DNA from 4 places in the Janthinobacterium sp. FT14W genome. Region 3 is predicted to be linked to each of the others. Evidence: predicted binding sites of a transcription regulator. Region 3 holds the regulator's gene; each other region holds the start of a gene.
What was found. The regulator FNR, encoded in region 3, switches genes on or off when oxygen is low (the NO sensors DNR and NnrR bind a similar motif). The targets are predictions, from matches to a motif close to TTGATNNNNATCAA.
Positions count from the first base shown of each region.

Region 1: the regulator FNR is predicted to act here: its motif matches at 2,160-2,173, upstream of GCN74_RS12575 (PAS domain-containing methyl-accepting chemotaxis protein).
Region 2: the regulator FNR is predicted to act here: its motif matches at 3,207-3,220, upstream of GCN74_RS12295 (universal stress protein).
Region 4: the regulator FNR is predicted to act here: its motif matches at 1,910-1,923, upstream of GCN74_RS02260 (bacteriohemerythrin).

Region 1 covers NZ_WFLL01000015.1:63,637-69,333, forward strand. The annotation lists gene bamE (outer membrane protein assembly factor BamE) at 1-294, shown strand, start outside; gene GCN74_RS12575 (PAS domain-containing methyl-accepting chemotaxis protein) at 389-2,050, opposite strand; gene GCN74_RS12580 (DEAD/DEAH box helicase) at 2,492-4,621, opposite strand; gene GCN74_RS12585 (alpha/beta fold hydrolase) at 4,893-5,697, opposite strand, start outside.
Region 2 covers NZ_WFLL01000015.1:219-5,915, reverse strand. The annotation lists gene rpe (ribulose-phosphate 3-epimerase) at 1-609, opposite strand, end outside; gene apaG (Co2+/Mg2+ efflux protein ApaG) at 776-1,150, shown strand; gene GCN74_RS29540 (hypothetical protein) at 1,173-1,307, opposite strand; gene GCN74_RS12300 (murein transglycosylase A) at 1,330-2,607, shown strand; gene GCN74_RS12295 (universal stress protein) at 2,715-3,152, opposite strand; gene GCN74_RS12290 (MFS transporter) at 3,290-4,609, opposite strand; gene GCN74_RS12285 (enoyl-CoA hydratase) at 4,673-5,449, shown strand.
Region 3 covers NZ_WFLL01000032.1:18,881-24,577, forward strand. The annotation lists gene GCN74_RS19950 (cbb3-type cytochrome oxidase subunit 3) at 1-90, shown strand, start outside; gene ccoP (cytochrome-c oxidase, cbb3-type subunit III) at 83-1,003, shown strand; gene ccoG (cytochrome c oxidase accessory protein CcoG) at 1,008-2,390, shown strand; gene GCN74_RS19965 (FixH family protein) at 2,445-2,969, shown strand; gene fnr (fumarate/nitrate reduction transcriptional regulator Fnr) at 2,973-3,731, opposite strand; gene GCN74_RS19975 (response regulator) at 3,972-5,697, shown strand, end outside.
Region 4 covers NZ_WFLL01000002.1:7,283-12,979, reverse strand. The annotation lists gene GCN74_RS02265 (PepSY domain-containing protein) at 1-1,178, shown strand, start outside; gene GCN74_RS28630 (hypothetical protein) at 1,519-1,674, shown strand; gene GCN74_RS02260 (bacteriohemerythrin) at 1,999-2,397, shown strand; gene GCN74_RS02255 (hypothetical protein) at 2,401-3,243, opposite strand; gene GCN74_RS02250 (TonB-dependent siderophore receptor) at 3,567-5,697, shown strand, end outside.

The DNA.
Region 1 (5,697 bases), on a different contig from region 3:
CTGAGCGTGCTGATGCTGCTGGCCGCCTGCTCCGGCACGCGCGCCTTGCAGGAAAGCAAAAATGTGCCGTACGCCACCCTGGAGCAGACGGTGCAAACGGGCAGCAGCACGCGCGAGCAGGTGCGCGCAGCGCTGGGAGACAGTACCTCGATTCGTTTCGACAGCGGCAATGAAGTGTGGATGTACGCGTACCCGACGGCCTCGGGTGCGCAGGGCGAATATGTGATTCTGTTTGGCGGGGATGGGGTGGTGCAGAAGGTGCGCAGCGGGGAAGTGTACCGGGTGAAGAAGTAAGAGTAACCCACAGACAAAACCCGGGGGGAATGCTCCCAATGGGAAGCATTCCGGTCACGCAGTGACTGACCCCAGCCTTTCGCCGTTGGGGTAATTATCTTGCCTTCAGCAAGGCCCGCGACGCCACGCCGGCCGCCACGCTGGGGCTGCGGCCCACGCCGGCAGCCTTGCGCTTGGGCGACGCCTTCAGCTTGAAGATGCCGATCGACTGGGCCACGCTGTTGGTGCGCTGCGCCAGGTTGGTGGCGGCCGCGGCCGCCTGCTCCACCAGCGCCGCATTCTGCTGCGTGATGCCATCCATGTGGATGACGGCCTGGTTGACTTGCCCGATGCCCTGGTTCTGCTCGCGCGTGGTGGATGAAATCTCGTCCATCACTTCCGTCACGCGGGCCACCGAAGCGATCACTTCCGTCATGGTGGCGCCCGCATTGCTGGTCAGCACGCTGCCCGCATTCACGGTGGCGATCGAGTGGTCGATCAGGTTTTTCACCTCTTTCGCGGCCGTTGCCGAGCGCTGCGCCAGGCTGCGCACTTCGCCGGCCACGACGGCGAAGCCGCGGCCGTGCTCGCCCGCGCGGGCCGCTTCCACGGCCGCGTTCAAGGCCAGGATGTTCGTCTGGAAAGCGATGCCGTCGATCAGGCCGATGATGTCGAGAATCTTGCGCGACGACGTGCTGATCTCATCCATCGTGGTGACCACTTCGCTGACGATGGTGCCGCCCTTGGCCGCCACGGTGGAAGCCTGCGCCGCCAGGTCGTTGGCCGTGGCCACGTGGTCGGCGCTGTTCTGCACGGTGGAGGTCAGCTCTTCCATGCTGGCCGCCGTCTGCTCCAGGCTGGACGCTTGCGATTCCGTGCGGCTGGACAAGTCCATATTGCCCGTGGCAATTTCCGCCGTGGTGATGCGGATATCCTCGAAGTTGGCGCGCACGTCGCCGATGATGCTGTGCAGGTTGATGTTGGTCTGGCGCAAGGCGGCCATCAATTGACCCATGTCATCGTCGCGCACCTTGTCGATGACGCCCGTCAAGTCGCCGCCCGCCATCTTGCGGGCCACCGTGATGGCGTCGCCCAAGGGTGCGACGAGGGAATTGTGCAGATGCGCCCAGAAATACAGCATCAGCGCCACGGCCGCGGCGGCCGCGCCGCTGAGCCAGCTGCGCGTGGCCGTGCTCGTGTCGCCATCGATATTCCATACGGCGCAGCCGAGGATGGCCAGCACCACGCCAAAGACGATGCAATGCAGGGCCAGGTCCTGCGACAGGGTCAGCTTGCGCCATTCGGCCAGCTTGGCGGCCCAGCCCTGGCGCACGACGCGGCCATTGCGGATCGCCAGGTTGGCGCTATTGCCATCCTTGAAGCTTTTATACAGGGCTGCCGCTTCGTTGATCTGCTCGCGCGTGGGCTTGGTGCGCACGGACATATAGCCGATCGGGCGGCCGTTTTCGATGACGGGCGTGATATTGGCGAAGACCCAGTAGAAATCGCCATTCTTGCAGCGGTTCTTGACCATGCCGGTCCAGGGCATGCCCGTCTTGATGGTGTCCCACAGGTCGGCAAACGCTTCGGCCGGCATATCGGGATGACGCAGGATATTCTGTGGCGCACCCAGCAGTTCCATTTCTGAAAAGCCGCTGACCTCAATGAAATACTGATTGGCGTAATTGATGTTTCCCTGTAAATCCGTGGTGGAAACAATCGTCATGCCTTCATTTAATACGTATTCATTCTGCGTGATAGGCGTATTGACCCGCATCGTCGCTCCTCTATTTTTTTCAACTAGCATAACAAAAACATAAAAACAATATACCACATCAAGCAGCCATGATATATCGCCTCGGCGACAGTGACGCTGGTCAAACAATTTAATAAAAGTCAATTATTTTATATTTTAGAATTTATTTTGAATCAACTTGGTTGACTTTATTGAAATTCAAAACTTTAATAACGTGCAGTATGAATAATTAATTAAATATTATTTATCGTTATCGGGCGCGAGAAACAAGCCGCATCTGCCGATTAAAAGATGGCAACGGCAATCCAATAGGGGAAACCCATGATTCAACCCTCCGCCCTGGTAATGGAGCGATACGATTCGTTTCTTGGGGGAAAATAAAAACTGGCGCGAGCGCGCCAGTGGGGGATGTGTCTCCAATCCGCGACACAGGCGCCGGGGAGGCGCCTGCGCAGGGATGGCTTACTTGAACGTTTTGCGCGGTGGCGACTTCGGACGCGGTGGCGCAGGCTTGCGCTCCGTCGTGCCGTCATCCAGGCTGATGCGCAGTTTCTGCCCCGAGACCACGACCGATTTCAGGTGGTCGAGGATTTCCGGCGGCATGCCTTCCGGCAGGTCCAGCACGCTGTAGTTGTCAAAGATATCGATGCGGCCGATATGCTTGGCTTCCAGGTTCGCTTCGTTGGCGATGGCGCCGACGATGTTGCTTGGCGTTACGGCGTGCTCACGGCCCACTTCGATGCGGTAAGCCGTCACGCCGGGACGTGGACGCTCCTTCTTCGGCGCGCGCGGGGCCACTTCGCCCGCGTCCGCTGGCGCGGACTTGGCGGCAAACGGCTTGCGCGGCGCGGCTGGCGGCGCCAGGTCCGGCGCGTCGCCGTCGCGGCTGATGCGCAGCTGCTGGCCCGCCACCCACACGGTTTTCAGCTGGTCCAGCAATTCTTTCGGCATGCTGTCTGGCAAGTCCAGGACGCTGTAGTCGTCATAGATTTCAATGCGGCCGATGTTTTTCGAATCGATGCCCGCTTCGTTGGCGATGGCGCCCACGATATTGCCAGGCTTCACGCCATGCTGATGGCCTACCTCAATGCGGAAGGTTTGCATGCCGGCGTCGGCTGGACGTTGAATACGTTCCTTTTTCGGGAAGGCCGGGCGCTCGCTGCGCTCGAAGCGGTCGCCACGCTCGAAACGCTCGTTGCGCTCAGGGCGGTCAAAGCGATCCTGGCGGGCCGGACGGTCGTCTTGCCAGGTGGCTTGCTCGCGCGCCTTGTTCTTGTCCAGCAACAATGGCACATTGCCACGCGCCATCTTCGCCAGGGCGGCAGCGATTTCGATGGCGGGAATGTTCTGCTCGCGCTCGAAATCTTCGATCAGCGACTGGAACTGCTCCAGTTCGCCCAGGGCCAGGGTTTCGCTGATCTGTTCCTTGAACTTGGCGATACGCACGTCGTTGACGGCCTGGATCGTTGGCAATTCCAGCATGCCGATCGGCTGGCGCGTGGCGCGTTCGATGGAGCGCAGCAAGTTCTTTTCACGCGGGGTGATGAACAAAATCGCTTCGCCGCTGCGGCCGGCGCGGCCCGTGCGGCCGATGCGGTGGGTATAGCTTTCCGGATCGTGCGGCACGTCGTAGTTGACGACGTGGCTGATGCGCTCGACGTCCAGGCCGCGGGCGGCCACGTCGGTTGCCACGAGGATGTCGATCTTGCCGTCTTTCAACTGCTGGATCGTGCGCTCGCGCTGCGCTTGCTGGATATCGCCATTGATGGCGGCAGCCGAGAAGCCCCGTGCCTGCAGCTTGCTGGCCAGCTCTTCCGTGCCCAGCTTGGTGCGGGCGAAGATGATCATGCCGTCAAACGCTTCCGCTTCCAGGATGCGGGTCAGCGCGTCGAGCTTGTGCATGCCCGACACCAGCCAGTAGCGCTGGCGGATGTTGTCGGCCGTGCCCGTCTTGGCGGCGACCGTTACTTCGGCCGGGTTCACCAGGTAGGTCGTGGCAATGCGCTTGATGACGGAAGGCATGGTGGCCGAGAACAGGGCCGTTTGATGGCCTTCCGGTGTTTCTTGCAAGATGCGTTCGACGTCGTCGATAAAGCCCATGCGCAGCATTTCATCGGCTTCGTCCAGCACCAGGGTCTTCAGCTTGGACAGGTCGAGCGAACCCTTGTCCAGGTGATCGATGACGCGGCCAGGGGTGCCGACGACGACGTGCACGCCGCGGCGCAGGGCCGACAGCTGCGGGCCGTAGCTTTGGCCGCCGTAGATCGGCAGCACGTGGAAGCCGGGGATGTGGGCAGCGTACACCTGGAACGCTTCGGCGACCTGGATGGCCAGTTCGCGCGTCGGTGCCAGGACCAGGGCTTGGGGTGAGCTTTGTTTCAGATCAATGCGCGACAGGATAGGCAAGGCGAAGGCGGCGGTCTTACCCGTGCCCGTTTGCGCCTGGCCCAGCACGTCGCGGTTAGCGAGCAATAATGGAATCGTGGCCGCCTGGATAGGCGACGGTGTTTCGTAACCGACATCCTTGAGCGCGCGAACCAGCGGCTCGCTCAGGTTAAGGTCGGAAAATAAGGAAATTGGTGTATCAGACATGAAATCACTCACAAGTTCGCTCGAATCGCCCAATGCGAAAGAGTGTATCTGCTAGTTTACTCTTTACTGGACCTTACCGGGTGGCTGCATGCCGCAGAACGCCGTTTTTTGCGCCATATCTACCGAAAAAAGGCAGAAAAATCGGCGATCCGCACGCATTTGGCGCGTGATTTTGCCAACATTAAACGATACACAACAATGTGCCGCCCGCGCCTGTTCTACACGGCAACAGAAACGGCGGGCGCCCGAATACCATGGCGCCCGCCCCGTTTCAGGTGCGCAGGAACTCCAGCAAGTCCTCGTTCAGGCGCTCCTTGTGCGTCGTCGCCAGGCCGTGCGGCGCACCCGCATACACGAGCAATTTACTGCCGATGATCAGCTCCGCCGTGCGCCGCGCGGAGGCGGCGATGGGCACGATCTGGTCGTCGTCGCCATGGATCACCAGCGTGGGCACGTCGAATTTGGCCAGGTCTCCGGTGAAATCCGTTTCCGAAAACTGCTTGATGCACAGATAGGCGGCCGGCATGCCCGCCTGCATGCCCTGCAGCCAGAAACTGTCGCGCACGCCCTGCGACGGGGTGGCGCCGGGACGGTTGTAGCCATAGAAGGCCTCGCTCAAGTCGCGGAAGAAGGCGCTGCGGTCGGCCTGCACGCCCGCGCGGATGCCATCAAAGACGGAGAGCGGCAAACCCAGCGGATTGTCCGGCGTCTGCAGCATCAGCGGCGGCACGGCGCCCACGAGCACGGCGCCCGCCAGGCGCTGCGTGCCGTGGCGGCCGATGTAGCGCGCCACCTCGCCGCCGCCCGTCGAGTGGCCCACCAGGGTGGCGCCCGTCAAGTCCAGGGTGTCGATCAGGGCGGCCAGGTCGTCGGCATAGGTATCCATGTCGTTGCCGTCGAAGGGCTGGCTGGAGCGGCCATGGCCGCGCCGGTCGTGCGCGATGACGCGGTAGCCATGCGAAGCCAGATAAAACATCTGGTCTTCCCAGGCGTCGGACGACAGGGGCCAGCCGTGGCTGAAGACGACGGGCGGGCCGCTGCCCCAGTCCTTGTAGTAGATCAGGGTGCCGTCGGCG
Region 2 (5,697 bases), on a different contig from region 3:
GCCGAAGATGGCCGAGCCGGCGACAAAGGTGTCGGCGCCGGCAGCGGCGGCGGCGGCGATGTTGTCGATCTTGATGCCGCCATCGACTTCCAGCATGATGTCACGGCCCGACTCGTCGATCATGCGGCGCGCTTCGGCGATTTTCTTCAGCGCTTGCGGAATGAAGGACTGGCCGCCGAAGCCCGGGTTGACCGACATGATCAGGATGATGTCGATCTTGTCCATCACGTGTTCCAGGTAGTGCAGCGGCGTGCCCGGGTTGAAAACCAGGCCCGATTTGCAGCCATTGTCGCGGATCAGCTGCAGCGAACGGTCGACGTGATCCGACGCTTCCGGGTGGAAGGTGATGATGTTCGCGCCAGCCTTGGCGAAATCCGGGATAATGCGATCGACAGGCTTGACCATCAGATGCACGTCGATGGGCACTTGCACGTGCGGACGGATCGCTTCGCACACCAGCGGGCCGATGGTCAGGTTCGGCACATAATGGTTATCCATCACGTCGAAGTGGATGATGTCGGCGCCGGCAGTGACGACGTTGCGCACTTCCTCGCCCAGGCGGGCAAAGTCGGCGGACAGGATGCTGGGAGCGATACGGAATGTTGTCATGGTGGCTAAAGGCTCAGAGTAGAAAATGCGAAGATGCGCTATTTTACGCTTGACGCCGTTACCATGCCTTATTGAAGCATAGTGAAACACCGAATACGCGGCGCGCGATGGCCCATGCGGCGCGCGCGACACACACACGACTGGCAATGTCTGAATAGGAATGACGATGGCGACTTATGAATTTACGGTAACGGTCAAGACGCAATATCTGCCCGAGCAATCGGCACCGGACCAGGGACGGCACGTGTTCAGCTACACGATCCGCGTCGTCAACACGGGCACGGCTGGCGCGCAGCTCATTTCGCGCCACTGGGTCATCACGGATGCGAACAACAAGGTGGAAGAGGTGCGCGGCCTGGGCGCCGTCGGCCACCAGCCGCTGCTGCAGCCGGGCGAACAGTTCGAATACACGAGCGGCACCATGCTGGGCACGCCGCAAGGTTCGATGCACGGCGAATACTTTTGCGTGGCCGAAGATGGCCATCAGTTCGAAGCGCCGATTCCCGAGTTCGTGCTGTCGGTGCCGCGCACCCTGCATTGAGGAAGCGGGGGCCTTGCGCCCCTTATTTCAGTTTTTCGGCGCTGTCCTGTTCTTCGCTGAGCTGTTTGCGCGCCGGTGGCGCGGGCTTCTTGCCCGAATACATGGTCCACCAGACTATAAATGCCAGCAAGAAGAACGCCACCAGCGCTTCTATCATCAAGATCCACATACGCACCCCTATGTTATTTACCCGCAGCCTATTATTGAACCGTCGTTTATTGACACGCGGTAGTCTACTCGTTTCAGCCAGTGCCGTCGCGCTTGCTCTTTCTGCCTGTACCACGCCACCGGCAGCGCCCGGCGCTGCCGGCGACAAGGCGCCCCCGATTGCCCCGACCGTCGTCAAGCCCGTGCCAGCCAAGCCGGCCGATGCCAAGGAGGCCAAGGACGCCACGGATGCGGCCGCCCCCACCTTCGTGCCCGCCAAGTTTGCCGCCTTGCCTGGCTGGGCCCGCGATGACATGCGCGCTGCCTGGCCCGCCTTCATGGCCTCGTGCGGCGTGCTGGTCAAGCGTCCTGACTGGAAGGAATCGTGCACCATCGCGCGCCAGGTGAATGCCGACAGCGACAAGGCCATCCGCCTGTTTTTCGAGACCTTCTTTGTGCCAAATCAAGTGGTGGCTGCCGATGGCGCCAATACTGGGTTGGTGACCGGTTATTACGAGCCATTGCTGCACGGCGCGCGCAAGCGCGGCGGGCCATACCAGACGCCACTGTACAAGGTGCCCGATGATCTCGTTTCCATCGACCTGGCCGGCGTGTATCCGGAACTCAAGAACATGCGCTTGCGGGGCAAGCTGGTGGGTAAGAAGGTGGTGCCGTATGCCACGCGCGCCGATATCGAGCGCGCCACGTCCGTGACGGGCAAGGAATTGCTGTGGGTGGATGACGAAGTGGAGGCGTTCTTCCTGCAGGTGCAGGGTTCCGGGCGCGTGCAACTGACCGATACGCAGGAAACCGTGCGCGTGGCGTACGCGGACCAGAATGGCCACCCGTACAAGTCGATCGGCCGCTACCTGGTCGACAAGGGCGAGCTGACCCTGAGCCAGGCGTCTGCGCAGGGGATCAAGGCGTGGATCGCCGGCCATCCCACGCGCAAGGATGAGTTGTTCAACGCCAATCCCAGCTATGTGTTCTTCAAGGAAGAGCGCTTGCCCGATCCCAAGGTGGGGCCGAAGGGGGCGCTGGGCGTGCCGTTGACGCCGCAGCGTTCGGTAGCCATCGATTCGCGCTTCGTGCCGCTGGGCGCGCCCGTGTTCCTGGCCACCACGCAAGCCAACAGCGATATCCCCATGCAGCGCCTGGTGATGGCGCAGGATACAGGCGGCGCCATTCGCGGGCCCATCCGGGTCGATTACTTCTTTGGTTTCGGTGCGGAAGCGGCGGAGAATGCGGGCCGCATGAAGCAGAGCGGCGCCGTGTGGGTGTTGTTGCCGAAGCAGGCGCCGGCGCGCTAGACGCCGCCGCCGGGGGGCAGGGTCGGCCCTTGCTGAATCACGCCTGGCAAGACCGCAGCGCGCGGCGTGGGGTGCGTCCTGCGACGCGCAGCAGCTTGGCTCAGGTGCTAGCGCAGGACCATCACTGGCAGATGGGTATGCGCCAGCACTTTTTGCGTTTCGCTGCCCACGAACAGCTTGTTCAAGCCCTTGCGGCCATGCGAGGCCATCAGGATGATGTCGCAATGGTAGGTTTGCGCCGCATTGACGATTTCCTCGTGCGGGCTGGGCGAGACGGCCACCACGCCTTCGAAGGGGACGCCGACGGCACGCGCCGCTTCGCCGATCTTGTCGATGGCGCGCTGCGAGGCTTCCTGCATCTGTTGTTCGTACAAGCCGGCGTCGAGCACGATGCCGCCATCGGCCATCGGCGAGAACGGGAATGGTTGCACCACGCTGATGGCGACCAGCTTGGCCTTGTTTAATTGGGCGAAGGCGAGGGCGGTCTCGGCCGCTTTGTCGGACAGCGGCGAACCGTCGGTGGGAAATAGGATGGTGTTAAACATAGCGTGCTCCTCAAGTGATGTAAGACAGCTTATGGATTTACATCAATTAAAACCTTGATGTAAATCAAACCTCGCAAGCTTTGGCATGAATAGTGTCGCCAAGGCAATCTTTCAGCAGTGTATGCCCGTTCATTGCTTCAGGTGCGCACGCTACGCAGCGGCGTGCCCCACACCATGGCCACCGTCAACAGGATGCTGCCGGCCGCGATACAGGCCAGGCCGTTGCGCACGCCAAAGTGCTCCGCGATCCAGCCGGCCGCCAGCGCGCCCAGCGGTGCTGTCGCCACCGTCAGGAAGCGCATGGTCGAGGTCATGCGGCCCAGCATGGGGTCGGGCGTGACTTTCTGGCGCAAGCCCAAGTAGGGAATAAAGAACAGCATCACGCCGCAATCGAAAAAGAACATCAGCACGGCATAGGCCACGGCGCTGGCGGCTGCGCTGCCGAACAGGGCGGCGGGGATGGTGGGCGTCAGGGCAAAGCACACGGAAGTCGACGCCAGCCCTATCAGGATGGTGCGGCCAGCGCCATAGCGGTGCGTCAGCGGCTTGACGATGAAGGCGCTGAGCAAGACGCCGGCGCCACCGAGCATCTGCGTCATGCCCAGTACGCCGGGGCTCATGCCCAGGTCGCGCGTGGCAAACAGCACCGTCAAGGCCATGCTGGCGTAAAACAGGAAATGCCAGATACCGGCGCCCCACGCCAGCGCGCGCAGCAGCGGTTCACGCCAGACAAACAGCAAGCCATCGGCGATGTCGCGCAGGGCGTGTTTGTCGGACGGCGCGGGGCGCGGGTCGCGCACGCTCATGGCGCGCAAATTGGAGACGGAAATCAGGTAGCCGCAGGCCGTGCACAGGATGGCGACCGGTGCCGACAATACTTGTACCAGCACGCCAGCCAGGCCGGGGCCGATCAGGCGCGAGGCCGATTCGGTGGCCGCAAATTTCGATTGCGCATCGATCAAGCCATCTCGTCCCACCAGGAAGGTCAGAAAAACCTGTTCGGCGCCGCCGCCGACGACGAAGCCCGTGCCGATAATGAATCCCACTATATATAACCAGGGCATGGACAGCACGCCGCACCAATAGGCCACGGCCACGCTGGCCAGGGCCAGGCCCGACATGCTTTCGCTGAACAGCATGATCGGGTGTTTGCTGCGCCGGTCCAGCAGCACGCCGACGGGCAAGCCGAACAGGGCGAACGGCAGCGCCTGCAGGGCGACCAGGACGCCCATCTGTTCCGGCGTCGCATGCAGCAGCAGCACGGCGCACAGGGGCAGGGCCAGCGCGGTGATCTGGGCGCCGAAGCAATTGAGGCCGTTGCTGAACCACAAGCGGCGAAAATTGGCGCTGGCGGCGCTGCCGTCACCGCGCAGGTAGCGGGCGCAATGCTGGAAGAATGAAGAGAAAATAGCTTGCTCGATATGAAAATGATCAGGCTCACAATAATAGCAGTGCACCTGTCGCGCCGCTGCCGTTAGCCGCTACAATCGTCGCTACCGTGTTCATCCAGAGGAGACTATATGCAATACGAAGACCTGATCATCGAAATCCAGGACAAAGTGGCGGTCATCCGCCTGAACCGCCCGAAGGCGCTCAACGCCTTGAATGACAACATGATGAATGAGCTGGGCGACGCCTTGCTGAAGTTCGACGCCGACGACAATATCGGCTGCATCGTGCTCACGGGCAGCGAAAAAGCGTTTGCCGCCGGCGCCGACATCGCCGCCATGGCCGACTACACCTACCCGGACACATTTACCCAGGGCTACATCAGCCGTAATTGGGAGCATATCTTGCACGTGCGCAAACCCGTGGTGGGCGCCATAGCTGGCTACGCACTGGGCGGCGGCTGCGAATTGGCCATGATGTGCGATTTCCTGATCGCTGCCGACAGCGCCAAATTCGGCCAGCCGGAAATCAAGGTCGGCGTTACGCCGGGTGCGGGCGGTACGCAGCGCTTGCCGCGCGCCATCGGCAAGGCCAAGGCCATGGACCTGCTGCTGACGGCGCGCACCATCGACGCAGCGGAAGCGGAACGCATCGGTCTGGTGTCGCGCGTGGTGCCGGCTGATAAGCTGCTGGAAGAAACCCTGGCTGCTGCCAGGACCATCGCCGCCATGCCGACCTCGGTGGCCATGATGATCAAGGATTGCGTCAACCGCGCGTTTGAAACGACTTTGACCGATGGCGTTGCCTACGAGCGCCGTTTGTTCCAGGCGGCCTTCGGTACGCCTGCACAAAAAGAGGGTATGCACGCTTTCCTGGAAAAGCGCTTGCCAAACTTCGACGGTCTTTGATATGATTCGCCTCCCCGATGAGGCGCACCAGTTTGCGGCACAAAAGGGACAGTCTTCCGGGACTGGGTAATAAAAAAGAAGGTTGACGAAATGGCCGAAACGCTTCATACTCTTCCTTCTTCGCAGCTGACAAACACAACGCTTTGTCGATAGCGCGAAAGCAGTAAATAAGCAGTACCGAATACAGTTCTTTAACAATTAACAGTCGATAAGTGTGGGCATTTGATGTCAGTGCAGCAGCGATCTTC
Region 3 (5,697 bases):
GCGGCAGCACGCCTGCCGTTCGCCGACGACGCGCTCGACTATCCGGCCGAGGCCGGGATGAACCTGGCGAAGGAGCATCACCATGGCTGACTTTACCAATGGTTTCTGGAATATCTACATCATCGTGCTGTCCCTGCTGGGCATCATCGGCTGCGGCGTGCTGCTGTACTCGCAGTCGAAAGTGAAAGTGGCCGCCGGCGCCGCCGCCGACGGCACCACGGGCCACGTGTGGGACGAGGACTTGAAGGAACTCAACACGCCGATGCCGCGCTGGTGGATGTGGCTGTTCTACATCACCATCGTCTTCTCCCTCGCATACCTGTTCCTGTATCCGGGCCTGGGCAACTATGCCGGCAGCCTGGGCTGGAAATCGACGGGCCAGTACGAGGAAGAGCTGAAGAAGGCGGAAGCCGACTACGGCCCCCTGTTCAACAAGTACCTGAGCCAGGACCTGAAGACGGTGGCGGCCGATCCGCAGGCGCAAGCCATCGGCCAGCGCCTGTTCCTGACCTACTGCGCGCAATGCCACGGTTCGGATGCGCGCGGCAACAAGGGCTTCCCCAACCTGACGGACAAGGACTGGCTGTATGGCGGCGATCCCGACATCATCAAGACCACCATCATGCACGGCCGTAACGGCCAGATGCCGCCGATGGGCGCCGCCCTGGGCTCCGAAAAGGATGTCGAGAACGTGGCCCATTATGTGCTGAGCCTGTCCGGTTCCACCTCGGACCCCGTCAAGTCCGTGCTGGGCAAGGCCAAGTTCGGCGCCTGCATGGCCTGCCATGGCGCCGATGCGAAGGGTAACCAGATGCTGGGCGCGCCCAACCTGACGGACAAGATCTGGCTGTACGGCGGCAGCGCCGACACCATCATGGAAACCGTACGCAAGGGACGCAACAACACCATGCCGGCCTTCAGCGATTTCCTCGGCGAGTCCAAGGTACACGTGCTGTCGGCGTATGTCTGGAGCCTGTCGAATCCCCAGACGCCCGTGAAATGATGTAATGGAACCTCAAGTCATCAAGATGTATGCGGCCCGCGAGCAAATCTACCCTCGCGAGGCCAAAGGACGCTACGCTACCTGGCGATGGGTATGCGTATGGCTTACCCAGCTCGCGTTCTACGGCTTGCCGTGGTTGACCTGGAATGGCAGGCAAGCCCTGCTGTTCGATTTGACCACGCGCAAGTTCTACATTTTCGGCGTCGTGCTGTGGCCCCAGGATTTCATCTACCTGGCGGCCCTGCTGATCATCTGTGCGTATTTGTTGTTCCTCGTCACGGCCATTGCCGGGCGGGTGTGGTGCGGCTTTTCCTGCCCGCAAACGGTATACACGGAAATCTTCCTGTGGGTGGAACGCAAGATCGAGGGCACGCGCAGCGCGCGCATGGCCCTCGACAAGCAGGGCCCGTCCTTGCGCAAGACGGCCAAGAAGACGGCCAAGCACCTGGTGTGGGGCGCCATCGCCCTGTGGACGGGCTTTACCTTTGTCGGCTACTTCACGCCGATCAAGGAACTGGCGCAGGCGGTGACCACCCTGAACTTCGGTCCCTGGGAATGGTTCTGGGTCTTGTTCTACAGCCTGGCAACCTACGGCAACGCGGGCTGGCTGCGCGAGCAGGTGTGCAAATACATGTGCCCCTACGCGCGTTTCCAGAGCGCCATGTTCGACCAGGACACGCTGATCATCACCTACGATGCCAAGCGGGGCGAACCCCGTGGCGCCATGAGCAAGAAGGCCGGCAACAACGACAAGCTGGGCGACTGCATCGACTGCACCCTGTGCGTGCAGGTGTGTCCGACCGGCATCGATATCCGCAACGGCCTGCAGTATGAATGCATCGGCTGCGCCGCCTGCGTCGATGCCTGCAACAGCGTGATGGACAAGGTCGACCGGCCACGGGGACTGGTACGCTACAGTACCGACCATGCGATGGAAAACAACTTCAATTCGAAGCAGATACGCCAGCGCGCCATGCGCCCGCGCGTCCTGATCTACACTTCCATCCTGGCCCTGATCATCATCGCCGTATGTACCTCGCTGGCCCTGCGCACGCCATTGAAAATGGACGTGATCCGCGACCGCGGTTCGATGGGACGCGAAGTGGAAGACGGCATGATCGAGAACGTCTACCGGCTGCAGATCATGAACACCTCGGAGCAAAGCCAGCATTTTAAAATCAGCGTATCCGGCTTGCCGGGCCTGACCTTGCTGACGCGCGATGAAGTGACCCTGCAGCCGACGGAAACCCTGGGCTGGCCCATCCGCCTGCGCGCGCCGCACGGCGTGGGCGAGAAGGGCTCGAACAAGATTGCGATCGAGCTGCAATCGCTGGACGACCCATCGCTGCACGTGCGTGAAAGCGCGGTCTTCATCGTGCCGCGCTAATGCAGGAAGGCCAATCCCCGCATGGGGATTGGCCGCTTAAACAGGAGAAATATCATGTCCGACAGCCTCAAGCTGCAAGCCCCCGTGGCGCCGTGGTACAAGCATCGCTGGCCATGGCTGCTGATGATCGGCCCCGGCCTGTCCGTCGTCGTCGGCAGCACCATGGGCTATATCGCGTTTACGCAGCCCGACGCGCTGGTGGTGGGCGATTATTACAAGCAGGGCAAGGCGATCAACCAGGACTTGCGGCGCGATACGGTCGCCAGCGACCTGGCCATGTCAAGCAAGCTATCGTACGACGTGGCGGCAGCGCGCCTCAGCGGTTCCGTGCACAGCTTCGGCAAGGCGTATCGGGCGCCGCTGCAGCTGCACCTGGCGCACGCGACCCAGCCGGAAAAAGACATCAAGCTGCTGCTGCAGCCTGATGCGGCCGGCAACTTTTCGGTGGCGCTGCCCATGCTCGAGCGCAGCCGCTGGCAGGTGCTGGTGGAAAACGACAAACGCGAATGGCGCCTGTCCGGCATCTGGACCTGGCCCCTGCAGCGCAGCATCGCGCTGCAGGCGGATGAAGAGCTGTAAATCTTACTTGCAGTTGTCCGTGCCGGCCGTAATGGCCTTCAGCTTGGCCGGCTGCAGGATCTCGATCTCGCGGTTCGAGACGCGCAGCCAGCCTTCCTTCTTGAATTTCGACAATAAGCGGCTGACGCTCTCGATGGTCAGGCCCAGGTAGTTGCCGATTTCCTCGCGCGACATGCGCAGCTGGAAATTGCTGCCCGAATAGCCGCGTGCCTCGTAGCGCGACGCCAGGTTGACGATGAAGGCGGCAAAGCGCTGGGTCGCCTGCATATTGCCCAGCAACAGCATGACGCTTTGCTCGCGCGTGATTTCCTGGCTCATCATGCGGTGGAAATGGCGCAGCAGGGTCGGCATATTGCCCAGCAATTGTTCCAGGCTTGAAAACGGAATTTCACACACTTCGCTGTCTTCCAGCGCCACGGCATTACAGTGGTGGCGGTCGGCGCTGATGGCGTCCATGCCCAGCAGTTCGCCAGCCATCTGGAAACCCGTCACCTGCTCTTCGCCGCCCGGATTGATCTGGTAGGTCTTGAAGTGCCCCAGGCGGATCGCATACAGGTTCTGGAACGAGTCGCCGATGCGGAACAGCGAGGCGCCGCGCGCGATCTTGCGGCGGCGACCGATGATCTGGTCCAGCCGGTCCATATCACCCACATCCAGGCCCATCGGCAGGCACAATTGATGCATGCTGCAGGTCGAGCATCGCGCACGCAACGCCTCCACGTTCACTGTGGGCAAGGTTGGAGTGAGTAACGCTTCAGTCATGTCGGTACCTTTTAGAAAATGCAACAACAAGTTTACTGCATACAGGGTTGCCGTGTGCCAATTTCACGGTAATTTCGGCGAATAAACGACGTCCAGCCTTTAATTATATGGCAACATCGTCAAAAGCCCGTATGGGGCAAGGCAATTTGCGCAGCGGCGCTTGCCAAGCTCGGGCATTGATAGGAAAATTCCTGACAGCATTATCTGCCGCCTGTGCCGCCCGGTACTGAAAAGGAAATCATGAAGCCTCTCGGCATCAAAGCAAAAGTCGCGCTGGCCACCAGCCTGACCTCGATCGCCATGATCGCGCTCGTCACCATGATCCAGGTGCAGCACATGCGCGCCGACTTCACCAAAGTACTGCTGAGCCAGCAGTCTTCCCTGATCAGCCGCACCGCTGCCGAGCTCGACGACAAGCTGGCCATGCTGCTGCAGATCGTCACCCTGACGGCCCGGCAGCAGCCGCCGGAATTGATCGCCCAGCCCGCCAAGCTGCGCGAATACTATGCGCGCCGCTCGATGCTGGTGCTGTTCGACGACGTGCTGGTGCTCGACGCGCAAGGCGCCGTCGTGGCCGACATGCCGCTGGTGACAGGACGCGCCGGCATCAACGTCGCCGAACGCGAGTATTTCCAGACCGTCCTGCGCACGCGCCAGCCCATGATCACCGAACCGATGCTGGGCAAATCGAGCGGCATGCCCATCGTGCAGATGGTGGCGCCCGTGCTGGCTGCCGATGGCCAGGTGGCTGGCGTGGTGATCGGCGTGCTGCGCCTGTACAAGGACAACCTGCTGGGGCGCCTGCGCACGGAAAAGATCGGCAAGAGCGGCTATTACTTCATCCTCACGCGCGGCGACGTGCCGCGCTACGTGCTGCATCCCGATACCAGCCGCTTGCTGCAGCCGCGCAAGCCGAATGCCAACCTGACGACCACGCAGCTGCTGAAGGAAGACGGCGAAGGCAGCATGGTCAGCACCAACAGCCGCGGCGTCACGGCCGTCAACAGCTTCAAGCGCCTGAAGTCCGTGAACTGGCTGCTGGCCGCCTCGCTGCCCGTCGAAGACGCCTTCGAACCGTTCGATGGCGTGCTGTACCGTCTGGTGCTGTGGAGCATCCTCGCCTCGCTGCTGGCCGCTGCCGTTCTGGGCTGGGTGACCGTGCGCCTGCTGTCGCCGCTGGTGCGCCTGCGCGACACCCTGCTGGCCCTGCGTAGCAGCGGCAGCCGTTTTACACCCGTGCCGGTGCAGCAGCGCGACGAGATCGGCGAACTGACGGAAGCGTTCAACGGCCTGATGAGCGAACGCGACCGCCTGCAGCAGGAACTCGAAGCGCGCGCGGCAGAGCTGGAGCGGGAGCGCGACCGGGCCGAGGCGGCCAACCGCGCGAAGAGCGACTTCGTGGCCAACATGAGCCATGAAATCCGCACGCCCCTCAATGCCGTGCTGGGCATGGTGTATTTGCTGGGCAACACCAGACTCGACACGGAACAGCGCAAATACCTGACCATGGTGCGCGTGGCGGGCCAGTCGCTGCTGGGCATCCTCAATGACGTGCTCGATTACTCGAAGATCGAGGCGCGCCGCATGGAATTGTCGCCCGTCGAATTCGACCTCGACGAAGTCATGAATACCCTGGCCACGACGATGACCATGAATGCGGGCGAGAAGGAGCTGGAACTGGCCATCGCCGTCGAGCCCGACGTGCCGCGGCGCCTCGTGGGCGACGCCCAGCGCCTGCAGCAAATCCTCGTCAACCTGGCCGGCAATGCCATCAAGTTCACGGAGAGCGGCGAAGTGGTGGTGGCCGTCAGCCTGGCCGACAGCCAGCAGGGCAGCGCCCGGCTGCGCTTTGAAGTGCGCGACACGGGCATCGGCATGACGGCGCAGCAGCAACAGCAGCTGTTTGCCGCGTTTTCACAGGGCGACCAGAGCATCACGCGGCGCTTCGGCGGCACGGGCCTGGGCC
Region 4 (5,697 bases), on a different contig from region 3:
CGGGCGTGGCCGTCGACGTGCAGTCGCTGGACCGCTTCGATCCCGCGCAATTGCGCCAGTACGAACGGGCGCTGATCGTCGCCAGTACCTTTGGCGAAGGCGAGGCACCGGACGGTACGCGCCGCTTCGCGCGCTTGCTGCAAGCCATCTCCGGCACGCCGCTGGCAGGCCTGGAAGTGGGCATGCTGGCCCTGGGCGACCGCCATTACAGCGCATTCTGCGGCTTCGGCCATGCGCTGGAACGGCAGCTGCGCGCGCTGGGCGCCACGCCCCTGTTCCCCCTGATCGAGGTGGACAAGCATGACCCCGCCGCCCTGGCCGACTGGTCCAAGGCGCTGGCCCGCTGCAGCGGCAGCGCCATCAACGCCATCGGCGTGCAGGAACAGGCCTCGTATGCCGAGTGGCGCCTGGCGCGCCGCGTGCTGCTCAACCCGGGCAGCCTGGGCGGAGAATTGCATGAAATCACGTTGACGGGCCCGGCCGGGACGGACTGGGAAGCGGGCGCGCTGGCGGAAATCATCGCGTGCAACGCGGACGGCAGCGACGGCGACGCGCATGGCGCACAGCATGCGCCGCGCAGCTACTCACTCGCTTCGCTGCCATCGGATGGCGAACTGCAGCTGCTGGTGCGCCAGGAACGCCATGCGGGCGGCGAAAACCTGGGCTATGGCATCTGTTCGGGCTGGCTCACGCGCTTCGCCCCGCTGGACAGCCCCATCCGCCTGCGCCTGCAGGCCAATCCCGCCTTCGCGCCTGCGCTGGTCGACGTGCCCTGCATTTATATCGGCAACGGTTCCGGCCTGGCGGGCCTGCGCGCGCACCTGCGCGCACGCCAGCGGGCGGGACTGGCGCGCAACTGGCTGCTGTTCGGCGAGCGCCAGCAAGCCGTGGACAGCATCTGCGGCGCCGAGCTGGACGCCTGGCTGGCCGATGGCCACCTGGCGCGCCTGGACCGCGTCTTTTCGCGCGATGGCGAAACACGGCGCTATGTGCAGGACCGCCTGCGCGAGCAGGCCGGCGAGTTGCGCGACTGGCTGGCGCAGGGCGCCATCGTCTACGTGTGCGGCAGCCTGCAAGGCATGGCGGCAGGAATCGATGCTGTGCTGCAAGAAGTGCTGGGCCAGGAAGGACTCGACGCCCTGCTGGCGGCCGGACGCTACCGCCGCGACGTGTATTGAGGCACTTCAGCCCTGCCCGCTGCACCGCCCCGCTATGCGGGCAGGCGCACGGTCGGGGCCAGCCATCGGACTGGCGTGGGGACATGGCGGCACGGCGACCTGCCCGCCGCCCCACCCACCGTCTGCGAGGCCCCCATGAAAAACCCCTGGATGAGCATGTACCTGAGCGCCGCCAACCGCATCGCCAACACGGCGCGCGGCTGGTGCAGTGCATCACCGCAACTAGTTGAAGTTTCAATCAGATGAACTAAACTGCAAGCATGGTAGTACGTGTTGAATAAAGGGAGTGACCGGCAGGCGCCGCATCCCCGCGCCGCCGCCGGGACACCGGGAGACGACCATGTTGACGCTCAAAGTGCTGCTGTGCCTTGCCCTGTCGGCCCTGATGCTTGCGCCCCTCGTGCTGCGCGACGCGATGCTGACGTCGGCCGTGCAGCAGTTGCAGGTTCCGAATGTCGATGCGCAGGGCATGTGGGCCCACTGGCCCAAGCAATAAGACGCGCGGCTGAGAAAACACCGCTGGCGGCGTTGCTTTGACTTGCCGTACTAGCGTACTGTCTGTGTCAAAGGCGCCTTGCCAGCGGCGTTTTTCAGCGGCGCCCGGTAGTGGATTGCATCGTTGAAACCGCTTTGTTGCGGGTGGGGGTTTGTTCCCCATTTTTCACCCACATGTATCAATCGCCCGCGCATCAATCGCCCGCGCTCTTCCCTCCGCCCTCTTCACCGTACTTTTGATCCAGATCATGGATTTCCACCTTCGCTGCGCCCACACTGGAACAGTCCGCTTCGCACCGTGACGGACTTAACCGGGAGCATCGGCATGGGTAAATCGCATTGGAAGGATGAGATGGCGCTGGGCGTTCCCGCCATCGACGAGGCGCATGAGGCGCTGTTTCAGGAACTGGCGCGGCTGGGGCAGTTGAGCGACCGGCATTTCAGCGTGGCGTTCCGCGAGCTGATTGCGGCCGTCGAACGCGATTTCCGCGAGGAAGAGGATTTGATGGAGGAAATCGGCTTTCCCTCGCTGGCCAACCACCGCGAACAGCATGCGCGCGTGCTCAGCGGCTTGCACCATGCCTGGGCCGCCGTCGATGAAGGCGACCTGGCACAGGGCCGCCATGCGCTGTCGCTGCTGCCGCAATGGCTGATTTTCCACCAGGCCACCATGGACCTGGCCCTGGCGGCGGCGCTGGAAATGGTGCAGCGCCAGCCCAACTAGCTTCTACAGCAGCAGCACTGTCGCCTGCTCGGGCAGGACGACGCGGTAGTGTCCCGGGTATTTGTCTTCGCCGTCGAAAATCTTGCAAAACACGGGCTGGTTGATATCGTTGACGGCCGGCTCGCTCATGGGCAGGGTGGCGATCAGCTGCTCGCCATCGACCAGATGCAGGGCGCTGCCCCGCTCGGCCGCGCAAAAGGCCAGCGATTGCACGTCGCTGGCGAACGGCCGCTTGTACCACGGCGTGATGGCCCGCACGGCGCGCCGCGCATCCTGCAAGACCTGTCCCACGCGCGTGACGTTCCACGCGTCGCGCGCCACGGACGGCTGGAGGACGATATTGGCCGTCAGCTCGCCCCTGCTCTTGTTCACCAGGAAGGTGCCATCCTGCGCGGCGATATCCTCGTTGAGGGGCACGACAAACACGCCGCCGTCGGACACCTTGATCGGCATGGGGGCGCCATTGCCTTGCAAGGCCACGCGCACATCGTCGATGGTGGCGCTCAGCTTGGCCGGAATCAGGCGCAGGGCCATGACCACGCTGCCGCTCGACACTTGCCACACTTTCCTGGCCGTCAGATAACTGTCGCGGTAAGCCGTGAAGCGCACGCGCGGCGCCTTGGCGTCGCTGCTGCCGGTGATCGTCACCGTTTGCGGCGGCAAGGCCTCCCCTGCGGGAGCCGGCGCTGCTGGCGCCGCGGATGGGGCAGGCGCGGCGGCATCGGCGGCGGGCGGCGCGCTGGCGCTCTGCAGCGGCGCGGGAGCAGCCGGCGGCGGCGCGTGTTCCTGGGCCTGGCCCAGCGACACGACACACAACCATCCGGCACAGGCGATCCATGTACGCATGCATTTCTTTCAATAAGGAAAATATTTTTTGTCAGCGCCTGCATTATCGCAGAAGGCCAGGCGATGCGCCGCCCTTGACCTGTACGCACTCTTTTGGTGCGCGCGCTTGATTATTTGGCAAATATCACCTATATTGATAATGATTCTTATTCACGAAAGTGGCGGGAATCGCGCACCCTTCTTTTCCACTGCCCGACGCGCCGGGCCTTGCGGTGGAACTGCTATCCAAGCCAGACCCCGGGCCAGCGTCATGCCATCCCCCAGCTACTGCGCGCCCTGCCAGACGAGATAGGAAAACACAACGAAAAGACTCCAGGATAACAATGCAATCGACGACAGTACCCTCTTCTTCGCGCCAGCCCGCCTTGCGCCCCCTCCCCCATCTGCTGCAACTCGCCCTGCTGACCCTTGCCGCCGGCGTGGCCCTGCCGGCACAGGCCGCCGACACGGCAGCAAGCGACAGCGCCGTGACCATGCCGGCCATCACCATCCTGGGCCAGTCGACGGCGGCGACGGAAGGCACGCAGTCGTACACGGCCGGCGAAGCGCGCAGCGCCACGCGCATGGACCTGTCCTTGCGCGAAACGCCGCAATCGGTCAGCGTCATCACGCGCCAGCTGCTCGACGACCTGGGCGCCGTGCGCCTGGACCAGGCGCTGGCGCAAACGACGGGCATCCAGGTGGGCCAGAACGACACGGAGCGCACGCGGTTCTATGCGCGCGGCTTCGGCATCGACAATATCCAGATCGACGGCATGGCGCGCGGCGGCAATGCGCCGCTGCAGGACACGATTTTGTACGACCGCATCGAGGTCGTGCGCGGCGCCACGGGCTTGATGGGCGGCAAGGGCGACCCGTCGGCCACCATCAACATGATACGCAAGCGTCCGACGAAGGAATTCCAGGCCAGCGCCGGCCTCATCATGGGCCGCTGGGATGACCAGCGCGTCGAGGCCGACCTCTCCCTGCCGCTGAACGCCGATGGCAGCGTGCGCGCGCGCACGGCCCTGGCGTGGCAGGAACGCGATTCCTACCTGGACATGTATCACGAACGCAAGACGGTCGGCATGGTCATCGTCGAGGCGGACGTGCGTCCCGGCACCCTGCTGACGGCCGGCGTCGATTACCAGGACAACACGCCCACAGGCGCCACCTGGGGCGCCGTGCCCTACTGGAATGCGGATGGCAGCCTGGCCAAGCTGCCGCGCAACACCAGCCTCTCGACGCCATGGAGTACCTGGGGCAACCAGCAGCACACGGTATTCACGTCGGTGGACCAGCGCCTGCCCGGCAACTGGAATATGCACCTCGGTTATGCGCGCACGGAAAGCACGAACCGCACCACCGTCGCCTACGCGGGCGGCGGCCATCCCGACCCGGCGACGGGCACAGGCATGTTCCTGTGGACGGGCGCCTATGGCGCAGGCAAGACCACGGGCGACAACTTCGACGTCTACGCCAGCGGCCCGTTCACCTTGCTGGGGCGCAAGCATACTGCCATCGCCGGCTGGAACGGCGGCAACCAGCGCGCCCGCTCGCTGGGCGGCGAGGCGGAAATCAACTACCCGAACTTCCTGCCCGATTACCGCAGCTGGACGGGCAACATCCCCCGCCCCGTATTCCACCCGGACGGCTCGCGCACGGAAACCGTCACGCGCCTGGCGGGCGGCTATGTGGCCGCGCGCCTGAGCCTGGCCGACCCGCTGCACGTGATCATCGGCGCGCGCAGCAGCACCTACCGCACGGACACGCGCAACTACGATACGCGCGGCGTGCACACGGACAACAGCGACTTTGCGGAAACGCGCAATGAAGTGACGCCGTATGTGGGCGCCGTGTTCGACATCAACAAGCAGTATTCGGCCTACGCCAGCTTCACGCAGCTGTTCAACCCGCAAACGAGCAAGGACCGCAACAACAAGTTCCTGGCGCCGGAAACGGGCGACAATGCGGAACTGGGCATCAAGGGCGAGCTCTATGAAGGCAAGCTGAACGCGTCGGCCGCCCTGTTCCACACGAAGAAAAAGAACCTGGCGGAACTGGACCGCACGGTGCCGCCCGGCTTCCTGCTGCCCGACGGCGGCCAGGCCATGGTGGCCAACGGCACGGGCGTGACGGCCAAGGGCGTGGAATTCGACGTCTCCGGCCAGCTCACGCCCGCCTGGGAAGCGAGCGGCGGCTACACCTATCTGCACGCCGCCGAGGCCGATGGCCGCCGCGCCGCCACCACGCAGCCGCGCCACCTGCTGCGCCTGGCCACCAGCTACCGTTTCGATGGCCGGCTGGCAGGCCTGAAGGCAGGCGCCAGCATGACGGCGCAAAGCGCCACCTACAGCGAATCGTGGTACGGCCGCCCGCCCTCGGGCGACATCACCAACATCCCGCAGGCCGGCTACGCGCTGCTCAACGCCATGGCCAGCTATGGGCTCGGCAAGCACGCCAGCGTGCAGCTGA